3 regions of the Shigella dysenteriae genome follow, and region 1 is predicted to be linked to each of the others. Evidence: predicted binding sites of a transcription regulator. Region 1 holds the regulator's gene; each other region holds the start of a gene.
What was found. Region 1 encodes LexA, which represses DNA repair genes until DNA is damaged. Its sites were predicted from a motif close to TNCTGTATGTACATACAGNA; they were not measured.

Region 1 (4,684 bases):
TCTGATAACCATAACGTTCCTGGATTTTACCGACCAGTTGATCACGTTTACCTTCAATGATCGTCATATCATCATCGGTCAGTTTGCCCCATTGCTCTTTCACTTTACCTTTAAACTGTTTCCAGTTACCGCCGGCTTCATCTTTATTCATAATCAAGACCTCATCGTTAGGTTGTGAATGAGAGTACGTTCACTTTTCTTCTGAACGTGAGATTAAGTGTAGTCAGCAATTTGGCTTAGGATTATTTATTCAGAATTTTTAACCGTCACGTTGCGGCAAACCAGGTACCATTGCGCCAGTGACGCCGCCAGATAGCCGCCAGAGAAAGCCCGCGCAACGCCAGAAAGACGGTTAACGCCAGCCACAAACCATGATTGCCCAGCCACGGCAGCGTAAGGAGCGTCAGCGCAAAACCTGCGGCGGCCACCGCCATACTGTTACGCATTTCGGCGGCACGCGTTGCGCCTATAAACATGCCGTCCAGCAGATAACACCAGACGCCAACCAACGGCAAAATCACCTGCCAGATAAGATAGCGGTCGGCCAGCTGCTGAATCTGGGTTAACGACGTCAGCAACGCAATGATGTGTTCCCCTGCCAGCAAATAGACCACCGAAAACAGCAACGCTACGATCCCCGACTGGCGGCACGCTGCCCGCCAGACATCCAGCAACTGGCTACCGTCGCGCGCACCGTACGCCTGACCGGAGTGCGCTTCAACCGCGTAGGCAAAACCGTCCAGCGCATAGGCGGTAAAGGTGAGTAGCGTCATCAGAACCGCGTTAACAGCGATAATGTCACTCCCCAGTCGCGCGCCAAGTACGGTGATCGCGCCGAAACAGAGTTGCAACAACAGCGAACGCAGCATGATATCGCGGTTAAGCGCCAGCAAGCGACGGAAGTTTCCTCGCCAGGCAGTTTTCAGCATTTCGCCGGAAATTCCGCGTAGTTTGAGGATTTTACGCACCATTAGCAGACCAATCAGCAATGTTGCATATTCCGCAATAACCGTCGCCAGCGCCGCGCCCTGCACGTTCATATGCAGCCCCATCACCAGCCAGACATCCAGCACAATGTTGAGGATATTGCCGACCACTAACAAAATTACTGGCGCACGGGCATATTGCACGCCGAGTAACCAACCGAGTAATACCAGATTCGCCAGCGACGCCGGAGCGCTTAACCAGCGGATTTCAAGAAAGCGCCGCGCCTGTTCCAGGACCGCTTCACTACCGCCAACAATATGCAGCGCCAGATCGATAATCGGCGTACGCAACAGCGCAATTAACGCCCCAGCCCCCAACGCCAACAGCAACGGTTGCACCAGCGCACGGGCTAATGCCTGAGGATTTTTGGCACCATAAGCCTGCGCAGTCAGCCCGGTGGTGCTCATGCGTAAAAACAGCAACAGCATAAAGAGAAAGCTGGTCGCCGTTGCACCAACCGCCACGCCGCCCAAATAAACCGGGCTATCAAGATGACCAATTACCGCCGTATCGACCAGTCCCAGCAACGGAACGGTGATATTGGAGAAAATCATGGGTAAGGCGAGATGCCAGAGTGCTTTATCAGATGAAGTGAGGAATGCCATGCAGACAAGCCTGATGAAGAGAGATGAAAAACAAACCGCGACGCCAGGCGGCATCGCGGTCTCAGAGATATGTTACAGCCAGTCGCCGTTGCGAATAACGCCAACCGCCAGCCCTTCAATGGTGAAGCTCTGCTGACGAAGGTCAACGACAATTGGTTTAAACTCGCTATTTTCTGGCAACAGTTCGACTTTATTGCCCTGTTTTTTCAGGCGCTTAACGGTAACTTCGTCATCAATACGTGCGACAACGACCTGACCGTTACGTACATCCTGAGTTTTATGCACTGCCAGCAAGTCGCCATCCATAATGCCGATATCTTTCATCGACATCCCGCTGACGCGCAGCAGGAAATCAGCATTCGGCTTGAACAAGGAAGGATCGACCTGATAATGACCTTCAATATGCTGTTGCGCCAGAAGCGGTTCACCGGCAGCCACACGACCTACCAGTGGCAACCCTTCTTCCTCTTCCTGCAACAGACGAATCCCGCGTGATGCGCCGGAAACAATTTCAATTACGCCTTTGCGTGCCAGCGCCTTCAGATGTTCTTCAGCCGCGTTTGGGGAACGGAACCCCAAACGCTGCGCGATTTCCGCACGCGTCGGCGGCATACCTGTCTGGCTGATGTGATCACGGATGAGATCAAACACCTCTTGTTGCCTGGCCGTTAACGCTTTCATTCCGCCCCCTGGGTGTATATACAGTTATGCTGTGAGTATATACAGCAAAAGGCGATTTTGGAACCATAAACTGCACAATAAACCAGAGATTTATCGAAATCTGGAAGGGTTATCCAAAATGCGACCATAACAGGATGCACCAGGTAATCACGGCGACGATAATCGCAATCAGCACCGCGGCGGATCCCATATCTTTAGCGCGTCCGGAAAGCTCATGGTATTCAGAGCCAATTCGGTCAACCACTGCTTCGATGGCGCTATTGAGGATTTCCACAATCATCACCAGCATCACGGAGCTGATAAGCAGCACGCGGGTAATTGCGTCCACATCCAGCCAGCAGGCGATGACCACCGCCAACAATACCGCTACGCCTTCCTGACGGAATGCCGCTTCGTTGATCCATGCAGCGCGTAAACCTTTCCAGGAATAGCCAGCAGCTTTGATTATTCGGGTGAATCCAGTGGTATTATTGGCCATTGAAAGAACCTTTTTACATTATGAGCGTCAATATCAGTGTACCGTTAAATCCGATGATTCGGGTTTGCGTAACGCCGCGCGAAACATGAGCGGATACCACAGAATTTCCCATGACTTTCTGCTATCCTTGCCGCGCATTTGCATTATTAACCAGAGGCTTTACATCGTTTATGTCCGGCTGGCCACGAATTTACTACAAATTACTGAATTTACCATTAAGCATCCTGGTAAAAAGCAAGTCTATTCCGGCAGATCCTGCCCCGGAACTGGGGCTGGATACCTCTCGTCCAATTATGTACGTTTTACCGTACAACTCGAAAGCAGACTTGCTGACGTTGCGCGCCCAGTGTCTGGCACATGACCTGCCTGACCCGTTAGAGCCGCTGGAAATCGACGGCACGCTACTGCCGCGCTATGTGTTCATTCACGGCGGGCCGCGTGTATTCACCTATTACACGCCGAAAGAAGAGTCTATTAAGCTGTTCCACGACTATCTCGATTTGCACCGTAGCAACCCAAATCTGGATGTGCAGATGGTGCCAGTATCGGTGATGTTTGGTCGCGCGCCAGGGCGTGAAAAAGGCGAAGTGAACCCGCCGCTGCGTATGCTTAACGGCGTACAGAAATTTTTCGCTGTACTGTGGCTCGGTCGCGACAGTTTTGTGCGTTTCTCGCCGTCAGTTTCGCTGCGCCGTATGGCGGATGAACACGGCACGGATAAAACTATCGCGCAGAAACTGGCGCGCGTGGCGCGTATGCACTTTGCCCGTCAACGTCTGGCTGCCGTGGGTCCACGTCTGCCTGCTCGTCAGGATCTGTTTAATAAGCTGCTCGCCTCCCGCGCCATTGCCAAAGCGGTAGAAGATGAAGCGCGCAGCAAAAAAATCTCCCATGAAAAAGCGCAGCAGAACGCGATTGCGCTGATGGAAGAGATTGCGGCGAATTTCTCTTACGAGATGATCCGCCTGACTGACCGTATTCTGGGCTTCACCTGGAACCGCCTTTACCAGGGCATCAACGTCCATAACGCCGAGCGCGTTCGCCAGCTGGCCCACGACGGTCATGAGCTGGTATATGTGCCTTGCCACCGCAGCCACATGGACTACCTGCTGCTTTCTTACGTGCTGTATCACCAGGGGCTGGTGCCGCCGCATATCGCCGCCGGGATCAACCTGAACTTCTGGCCTGCCGGGCCGATTTTCCGCCGTCTGGGGGCGTTCTTTATTCGCCGTACGTTTAAAGGCAATAAGCTCTATTCCACCGTTTTCCGTGAGTATCTCGGCGAACTGTTCAGCCGTGGTTATTCCGTCGAGTACTTCGTGGAAGGCGGTCGTTCCCGTACGGGGCGTTTGCTGGATCCGAAAACCGGTACGCTGTCGATGACCATTCAGGCGATGCTGCGTGGCGGCACGCGTCCGATTACGCTGATTCCGATCTATATCGGTTATGAGCACGTCATGGAAGTGGGTACTTACGCCAAAGAACTGCGCGGTGCGACGAAAGAGAAAGAGAGCCTGCCGCAGATGCTGCGCGGTTTAAGCAAGCTGCGTAATCTCGGTCAGGGTTACGTCAACTTCGGTGAACCAATGCCGTTGATGACCTACCTTAACCAGCACGTACCAGACTGGCGTGAATCTATCGATCCCATCGAAGCGGTGCGTCCGGCCTGGTTAACGCCGACGGTCAATAATATTGCTGCCGATCTAATGGTACGCATTAACAACGCAGGCGCGGCAAACGCCATGAACCTGTGCTGTACTGCGCTACTGGCGTCACGTCAGCGCTCACTCACCCGCGAGCAGTTAACCGAGCAACTCAACTGCTACCTGGATCTGATGCGCAACGTACCTTACTCCACGGACTCTACCGTTCCTTCAGCCAGCGCCAGCGAGCTTATCGATCACGCGCTGCAAATGAACAAGTTTGAAGTCGA
Region 2 (4,684 bases), on a different replicon from region 1:
CCTCAGCCTGTATCATTGACTGTGACTTTGCCTATCAGTGAGTTCTACACGAAAGAGTGTCAAAAAAATGAACTCAACATTCAGCGTAAAATTGAGAATTTAATGAGGCCGATTCGTCTTAATAAAGGCGATGTTTTCACCATTGAACACGTTGATGTGATGCCTGAATCATTGCCAGCTGTGTTTTCTCGTCTGGTCATGGATAAAGTTGGTCAGTTCGAAAAATCGCTGGTAGTTGATATTGGCGGCACTACGCTTGATGTTGGTGTTATCGTTGGTCAATTTGACTCTGTAAGTGCCATTCATGGTAATTCTGGCATTGGTGTGTCTTCAGTTACGAAAGCTGCAATGAGTGCATTGCGCATGGCATCCAGTGATACCAGTTTCCTCGTTGCAGATGAATTGATTAAACGTCGTAATGACCCGGACTTTGTTCGGCAGGTTATAAATGACGAAACAAAAACTGATCTGGTCCTTAATACCATTGAGGGGGCTATTGCCAGTCTGGGGGAGCAAGTAGTCAATGAGCTCGGTGATTTTCATCATGTGAATCGTGTTTATGTTGTCGGTGGTGGGGCCCCGTTGATCTATGATTCGATAAAAACGGCATGGCACCATCTTGGGCAAAAAGTAGTGATGATGGAGTCGCCACAGACAGCACTGGTTGAAGCTATCGCGGCTTTCAAAGAGGAGTAATATTGTGGACGATGAACGGAAAAGGAAAAAATTCACACTTTATCTGCATCCGGAAAAAGCTGCAGACTTTCAAGCTTTGGAAGCGATAGAGTCCGTTCCGCGTTCTGAGCGTGGTGAGCTGTTCCGGAATGCATTTATTTCTGGAATGGCGTTACACCAACTTGATCCTCGCCTGCCTGTATTGCTGACTGCCATTTTGAGCGAGGAGTTTTCAGCAGATCAGGTTGTAACCTTACTCAGTCAGACGACAGGATGGAAGCCTTCTCAGGCCGATATCAGAGCTGTGTTGACTGAACTCGGTGCTTTGCAATCTGCTGAAAAAATGCCTCCTTCTGCTACTGATTCGGTGCAGGAGGCAATGAATGATGTGCGCCTTAAAATGCAAAAATTATTCTGATATATCAGAATGAAGCAATGGGGATCTCAGTCCATTGTGTTGTATACGAAGGCGAGAGCATTTCCCGTTTCATTTGCCATTCAGGGGCGGTTCCTCGCCCCGCAAACCACACTTTCCCTTTTCCAGACTGGTTCAGTTCATCGAGTGTTTTCATTAACTTTTCGCTGTTTTTACGGGGCTGGATCTCATCAAATAATCCCGGCTGCGCTATACCCGATGGTGTGAAATCAGCCAGCATGACTCCTGCCTTCATATAGCGGTACCCTTCACGCCAGACATGGTTTAACGCTCTGCATGCTGCGGCAATAATGTCCCGGCTGTCCTGTGTGGGTAATGGAAGCTTTTCCACAGCGGCATTGCTGTAACAGGGTTCTTTTACTGCAAAGGGGGATGTCCGTACAAATGTCGTCACCTGCCGGCAATACTGACGCTCCCCACGTAGTTTCTCTGCGGCCCGCTCTGCATACTGAACAACAGCCTGGTGCATGGCATCTTTGTCTGTGATTCGTTCACCAAAACTGCGACTACAGACAATCTGCTGTTTTGCCGGTGGTGCTTCTTCCAGGGATATGCAGGACTCGCCGTTGAGTTCGCGTACCGTACGCTCAAGAATGACGCTGAAGTTTTTCCGGATGAATGCCGTGTTAGCCTGCGCCAGCTGCAGTGCTGTGTTAATACCCAGCGCATTCAGCTTTTCCGTCAGTCTGCGTCCTACTCCCCAGACCTCACCAACTGGCTGCAGCCCCAGTAGCTTCAAGATCCGATTACGGTTTTCTGCCTCCAGCGCGACCACACCGGAAAACTGTGGCCATTGCTTTGTTGCCCACTGTGCACTTTTAGCCAGCGTTTTTGTAGGCGCAATGCCCACCCCCATGGTGAGTCCTGTCCAGCTCTTTACCTGTTCCCTGAGCTGATGACCAAAAACCTCCGGAGAGATGCAATGATTTATCCCCCGCAAATCAATGAACATTTCATCAATTGAGTAGGGCTCAACTGCGGGAGAAAGCGACTCCAGAACAGCCATGACCCGTTGGCTCATGCTGTGGTACAGCGCATAATTGCTGGAAAATACATGTATTTTCTTCTCCAGGCGCATCTGTCTCACCTGAAACCAGGGCTGCCCCATTCTGATGCCAAGGGCTTTTGCCTCCGGCTGCGCGCGATCACACAGCCATCGTTATTGCTGAGTACGATGACCGGTTCGTTGCGAAGGTCCGGGCGGAAAACTTTTTCACATGAGGCGTAGAAACTGTTGATATCAGCCAGTGCAAACATCAGCGTAACTCCCGCGTCCTGTGTATCACGTGAGTGACAACACCAAAAATACAGATGTTTTCCGGATACAGTGTGCGAAATTCCGGGCTGTCTGAAACCGGCTCCAGTGCCGGGCGTGGGCGCAACAGCAGTCGTTTGACGGTGAACTCACCGTCGATCTCAGCGATAACGATGTCCCCGTGTTGTGGTTTCTCGGCCCTGTCCACTACCAGCAGATCACCATTCTGCACGCCAGCCTGGTTCATCGATTCACCGCTGGCGCGCAGAAAGAAGGTGGCTGCAGGTCTGCTGATGCAATAGCTGTTCAGATCCAGTTCCTGCTCAGCATAATCAGTGGCAGGCGAAGGAAAACCGGCCTGGCAACGATCGGCAAACAACGGTCGCACGTAACTGTCATCGCCTGAAGGGTCAGCCGGACGGTGATAAACGGTACTCATGCTGCAGGCAGCCAGCTGTCGTCCTGCCAGATTTCTTCCAGCAGAGACATGATACGTTCTTTATCCTTGTCGTTGCGGGCTCCTGTGACAGATACAGACGGGGCGCTGCCCTGGTCTATACGCAGCCAGATTTCCGGGGAGTGTGGTTTCAGACGTTGTTCGATTTCATTCTGTAGCGCCTGAAGTGTGCCTGATTTGAGGTTTTTTGTGCTCTGGCGGTCGAAAAGAATTTCAATGCGGATCATGTTCTCATCTCCCTTTTCTATTGCTGTATGTATATACAGTATTCTAATAACTGAATCCACACACAGTCAAATGTCATTATTGTGACTAAAAAACGCTCAATTCTCTGAGGGTGTGGCTGTATGCCTGCTGTGGACTGCTGTGTCCAGCTTATCCACAGCATTTTGCGCACGGTTCTGTGAATAAAATACCTGGTTACCCAGGCCGTGCCGGCACGTTAACCGGGCTGCATCCGATGCAAGTGTGTCGCTGTCGCCGGCCTCCTCACCCGGTCACGTTTCGTCGTTCCTCCTCCACGCGCTGCGGCTTCGGGGCCGCACCTGCATTCGTATGCGGTCGCCCGGTTACAGGTGCGGCACGGCCTGATAGAGGCCGCATGTGAGAGGAGAATTCCCATGCCAAACTGGTGCTCAAATCGTATGCATTTTTCTGGTGAACCGGCACAGATTGCTGAGATTAAACGACTGGCCAGCGGTGCAGTCACACCGCTTTATCGCCGCGCCACAAATGAAGGTATTCAGCTGTTTCTGGCCGGAAGTGCCGGACTTCTGCAGACCACTGAAGATGTGCGGTTTGAACCATGCCCCGGACTGACGGCTGCCGGGCGTGGCGTTGTATCGCCGGAGAATATCGCGTTCACCCGCTGGCTGACATACCTGCAGGACGGTGTACTGCTGGATGAGCAAAACTGCCTGATGCTGCATAAACTCTGGCTGCAGAGCGGTACTGGACAGCGTCGCTGGGAAGGATTACCGGATGATGTCAGGGAAATCATCACTGTGCATTTCACCGCAAAAAGAGGTGACTGGTGTGACATCTGGGGTAACGAGGATGTATCGGTGTGGTGGAACCGTCTGTGTGACAACGTGCTGCCGGAAAAAACCATGCCGTTTGACCTGCTGACGGTTCTGCCGACCCGCCTGGATGTTGAAGTGAATGGCTTTAACGGTGGTGTTCTGAACGGTGTTCCTTCTGCATATCACTGGTATACCGAACGGTATGGCGTGAAGTGGCCTTGTGGGTATGACCTGAATATCAGCAGTCAGGGAGAAAACTTCATTCAGGTGGATTTCGACACGCCGTGGTGTCAGCCGGAAAGCGACGTTGTTGCAGAATTAAGCCGCCGTTTCAGCTGCACGCTGGAGCACTGGTACGCCGAACAAGGCTGCAATTTCTGTGGCTGGCAGTTGTATGAGCGTGGAGAGCTCGTTGATGTGCTGTGGGGGGAACTTGAATGGTCTTCCCCGACAGATGACGATGAGCTGCCGGAAGTCACCGGACCTGCGTGGATAGTCGACAAGGTGGCGCATTATGGCGGATGAAGTATGACGGAGACGGGCGGGCAACCGCCCGTTTCTTTTCCGACAAAGGATGTCGCCGTGCTCCTCTTTTTACTGCGCCGGCTGACGCGGCGCGGCAGGAACGCTGCCTGTGGTCAGTGTCCCGTGTCCGGCCGGGCACGGGACGGGCGCTTTTACCGCTCCTGGCTGGCGTCGGTGACAGTGTACGCCAGCCTGTCGCCCTTTTCTGATGAATGCCCTTCAAGCCGCTTTCGCGGCATATCCTCGCCGTCAGAAAGACGACGGCTGCGGTATTCCACGGTCGGCCTGACCCGTTACCGGACGCGGTGAACAGC
Region 3 (4,684 bases), 2.4 Mb from region 1:
ACATTACTCATAGCTGCCGCAGATGACAATGCTTTTATCCCTTTTCACTATCATACCCTTTATCCTTGCTGAATCGAAGCAGCAGCAAGATGATTCTGAAGTTCAGGAATTATTTGCGCAAGGCCCGGCAAATCAAATTCGATAGCAACTCAAGCTGATGTGCCGTTTCCATGTTCAGCCACACATAACCATAGATTGGTGTTTCCACAACCTTCAGGTCATGGTGGTTATTGAGCAACTGACGCAGCTCTTCCACAGCATCGTTCAATTTTTCCGTATTGGCAAAAACCGGCTGCGGATTACCTTCGTACAGCGCATGAACAAGGCTCAGCAGTATTTGCTGCATCATGTGCTGGGTATCACGAAGTTTTTGTGCGTTCAATAACACGAAATGGCTGGGGCGCGTGGCCCAGTACGCATTGATTTGCAACTCCAGCATACAAACCAGATTGCGATTAATGGTCTGGATACCTTCATATATCGATTTTGGAATACGAGTTTCTTTGCTGGCGGGCGCAATCAGCCCACGCATTTTCACGGCATCGGTCAAGAGTTTTTGTAGATGGCTTTCCAGACGTGGGCGTTCGAGTAAGTTCGGTGAGAATGCAGATTGATAGACCCGATTATACTCGGTCAGACTTTTCGCCAGTTGAATGCGCCAGTGGATGAACGCCCGTTGTGGCCAGATACCGGTAAACAACATTGCCAGTAAAGAGCCGAGGATCACATCGCCGCTTCGCCATAACGCCGTATCAATTTCACCTGTCGGGGAACCAACAACAATTGCCAGCGTCACCCCAATCAGTAAACCTTGATACGGTTTCTTGCCCAGCGCCAGCCAACCGCAAAGGAACATGGCCGCCGCGCACCAGACTAACATCAGCGGTAACGAGATTAACTCCAGTTGCAGAGCGATAAGACCTAAAATCGAACCCAACACCGTACCGCCAATACGCTCAAAGGCGCGAGGGACAACGTTACCCCAGAACGAGATTGGCCCCATAATCACCACCATGGTGACCAGCGGCCAGGTGCTTTCCGGGATAGTAAACAGGCGGATAATGAGAAAAGTGAGCAGGAATGCCAGCGCGACCCGAGTACCATGCACAATGCGGTAATGGCGGTATACCCGGATTTCAAACGGGCTTAATGACTTATCGGCACGCACGCAGAAACTCCGTAATGAAGATTAAAAGCGCTCATAACTCATCTGTCGGCCAGAAGGCGCGCCTCTGAATTATCCGACGGACAAACCGGGAACAGTGTAATTTCCCGGCAGGAGCGAAAAAATTGAAAGGCGCATCTTACTCTTTTCGCTTTCAAAAAAAAGAGTGGTCATCGCGTTAACACACCGCCCTGAGATGAATTAGTGATGTTTTGGCTGCACCGCAACATACATTTCGATATCCCAGTACCCATCTTCCGCGCCATTGTTCAAATAAACCTCGAAACAGGGCTTTGGTAACATTTCATAAGCACTGTCCTGCAAGAGGCTATTAAAGAACTGATACCAGGGTTTAGCAAAATCATCACCGACTACACGAGCTACCGCCACCGCATACTGACCACCTGAAATTTCTGTCAAAATGACGCCCTCACTGTTTTCGGGGAGCGTAAAGTAACCCGGCACCGTCACGACGGTGTCGCAGCGTAATTTTTCGGCGGGTGTTTCATCTGGATTGTCGTAATAGACAGCAACCCATTCCTTCGGCACAATATTTTTACTATCTACCCACATCATCAACTGCTCAAAACCTTTCTTTACCGTCTGTTCCCACGGGCCAACGAGATGGAAACCTGCAACGGTACGTTTCTCTTCCTGCTTAATCTCGTAGTTCATGACGCCTCCATTAACACTGTTTTTATATACAGTATAGTTGCAAAATTAAAACCACAAGGAATGAGTGTTGATTATGCGAGCAGACTCGCACTCCTGCCAGTCTGCTGCAAAAGAAAGGTCAGGCCTTATGGTGGAAATAATCACTCAGGCGGGAAAACATGCCGCCTTCCCCGACAGATTCCAGGGTAACCAGCGGCCAGTGCGCCACCTGTTTATCACGGTCGTAAAGTTCAATTTCCCCTACCCGCTGATGGGCGCTAATTGGCGCGGTGAGTTCTTTACCATCAAGGGTATATTTGGCTTTGATATGTGGAATTTCGGCTTTCGGTAGCACCATCCAGAACTCTTGGTCCGTTCCCAGGTCGATATTTTCTTTATCGCCATACCAGATGCGTTCCGTTCCGACCTTTTTCCCACGGTGCAAAATTTGCACCGTAGTAAAGTTTTGTTGCCCCCAACGCAGTAATTTTCTTGCCTCTTCCTCACGACCTTTTGCACTGTCAGCCCCCATTACCACTGCAATGAGACGACGCTGCCCATCTACAGCCGAAGCAATGAGATTAAACCCGGCACCAGAAGTATGACCCGTTTTCAGGCCGTCAATATTCATGGTTTTATCCCACAACAACCCGTTACGGTTTTGCTGGGTGATACCGTTCCAGGTGAGACTTTTCTCACTGTACATATGATAAAACTCGGGCTCGCCGTGGATGATAGCGCGAGAAAGCACAGCTAAATCATAAGCCGAGCTATGCTGACCTGGCGCATCCAGGCCATGCACTGTTTCAAAATGCGTATCCTTGAGATGCAGCTTCTCGGCATAGTTGTTCATCATTTCAACAAACTGCCGTTGCCCACCGGCAATATAGTCAGCCAGTGCAACACAAGCGTCATTTCCGGAATCCACAATTAAACCACGGCTTAAATCACGTACCGATACGCGATCGCCCTCTTTCAAAAACATCAGTGAAGAACCGACAAACACCGGATTATCTTTCGCCCACGCATCGCGCCCCACGGTGACAATATCGTCTGGCGTAATGCGATGACTATCGATAGCGCGATCCACGACATAACCCGTCATCAGCTTTGTCAGGCTGGCGGGATTGCGCTGTTGATGCTCATTACCCGCGGTGAGGATCTGACCGGTGGTGTAATCCATCAGTACCCAGGACCCGGCATGAATCTCAGGAGGCTGAGGTGAAAAAGGAATGTTTTCCGCCGCAAAACCAGACGATAAGTTAAAAACGAACAAAGAAGCAGCAATAATAAGACGGCGTTTCAACAGCAAACCCTCAGGAGTTTCAAATAGCTGTTCTTTTTACGGAAATACTTATGAACTGGCTGGAATAAAGTGCAAGAAAATGTGACTACCCTCTCATTTTTATCTGACATGATCTGTTGCCACTCGCTGCCAAATTGTCGCGCTAAAGCTGATTAGCACGGTGATATTTGATACTCTGGCAGACAGCAGAAATAACGGATTTAACCTAATGATGAATGACTGTAAGCAACAATCTACCTTTTTGTTTCACGATTACGAAACCTTTGGCACGCACCCCGCGTTAGATCGCCCTGCACAGTTCGCAGCCATTCGCACCGATAGCGAATTCAATGTCATCGGCGAACCCGAAGTCTTTTACTGCAAGCCTGCGGATGACTATTTACCCCAGCCTGGAGCAGTATTAATTACCGGTATTACCCCGCAGGAAGCACGGGCGAAAGGAGAAAACGAAGCCGCGTTTGCCGCCCGTATTCACTCGCTTTTTACCGTACCGAAGACCTGTATTCTGGGCTATAACAATGTGCGTTTCGACGACGAAGTCACACGCAACATTTTTTATCGTAATTTCTACGATCCTTACGCCTGGAGCTGGCAGCATGATAACTCGCGCTGGGATTTACTTGATGTTATGCGTGCCTGTTATGCGCTGCGCCCGGAAGGAATAAACTGGCCTGAAAATGATGACGGTCTACCGAGCTTTCGCCTTGAGCATTTAACCAAAGCTAATGGTATTGAACATAGCAACGCCCACGATGCGATGGCTGATGTGTACGCCACTATTGCGATGGCAAAGCTGGTAAAAACGAGTCAGCCACGCCTGTTTGATTATCTCTTTACCCATCGTAATAAACACAAACTGATGGCGTTGATTGATGTTCCGCAGATGAAACCCCTGGTTCACGTTTCCGGAATGTTTGGGGCATGGCGCGGCAATACCAGCTGGGTGGCACCGCTGGCGTGGCATCCTGAAAATCGCAATGCCGTAATTATGGTGGATTTGGCAGGAGACATTTCGCCATTACTGGAACTGGATAGCGACACATTGCGCGAGCGTTTATATACCGCAAAAACCGATCTTGGCGATAACGCCGCCGTTCCGGTTAAGCTGGTGCATATCAATAAATGTCCGGTGCTGGCCCAGGCGAATACGCTACGCCCGGAAGATGCCGACCGACTGGGAATTAATCGTCAGCATTGCCTCGATAACCTGAAAATTCTGCGTGAAAATCCGCAAGTGCGCGAAAAAGTGGTGGCGATATTCGCGGAAGCCGAACCGTTTACGCCTTCAGATAACGTGGATGCACAGCTTTATAACGGCTTTTTCAGTGACGCCGATCGTGCAGCAATGAAAATTGTGCTGGAAACCGAGCCGCGTAATTTACCGGCACTGGATATCACTTTTGTCGATAAACGGATTGAAAAGCTGTTGTTCAATTATCGGGCGCGCAACTTCCCGGGGTCGCTGGATTATGCCGAGCAGCAACGCTGGCTGGAGCACCGCCGCCAGGTATTCACACCCGAGTTTTTACAAGGCTATGCAGAAGAGATTCAGATGCTGG

Region 2: a site for LexA is predicted at 3,072-3,091, ahead of HUZ68_RS24775 (DinI-like family protein). Genes of this name have one in related genera too.
Region 3: a site for LexA is predicted at 1,855-1,874, ahead of sbmC (DNA gyrase inhibitor SbmC). Genes of this name have one in related genera too.

What each region holds. Positions count from the first base shown of each region.
Region 1 is NZ_CP055055.1:189,679-194,362, reverse strand. It holds gene HUZ68_RS00900 (CsbD family protein) at 1-151, opposite strand, end outside; gene dinF (MATE family efflux transporter DinF) at 267-1,592, opposite strand; gene lexA (transcriptional repressor LexA) at 1,665-2,273, opposite strand; gene dgkA (diacylglycerol kinase) at 2,383-2,751, opposite strand; gene plsB (glycerol-3-phosphate 1-O-acyltransferase PlsB) at 2,922-4,684, shown strand, end outside.
Region 2 is NZ_CP055056.1:96,677-101,360, reverse strand. It holds gene parM (plasmid segregation protein ParM domain-containing protein) at 1-696, shown strand, start outside; gene HUZ68_RS24790 (plasmid partitioning/stability family protein) at 701-1,093, shown strand; partial or broken gene HUZ68_RS24785 (Y-family DNA polymerase) at 1,098-2,368, opposite strand; gene umuD (translesion error-prone DNA polymerase V autoproteolytic subunit) at 2,368-2,805, opposite strand; gene HUZ68_RS24775 (DinI-like family protein) at 2,802-3,050, opposite strand; gene HUZ68_RS24770 (DUF1281 domain-containing protein) at 3,444-4,370, shown strand; gene HUZ68_RS24765 (hypothetical protein) at 4,374-4,679, shown strand.
Region 3 is NZ_CP055055.1:2,903,223-2,907,906, forward strand. It holds gene HUZ68_RS14050 (FUSC family protein) at 110-1,168, opposite strand; gene sbmC (DNA gyrase inhibitor SbmC) at 1,367-1,840, opposite strand; gene dacD (serine-type D-Ala-D-Ala carboxypeptidase DacD) at 1,959-3,125, opposite strand; gene sbcB (exodeoxyribonuclease I) at 3,334-4,684, shown strand, end outside.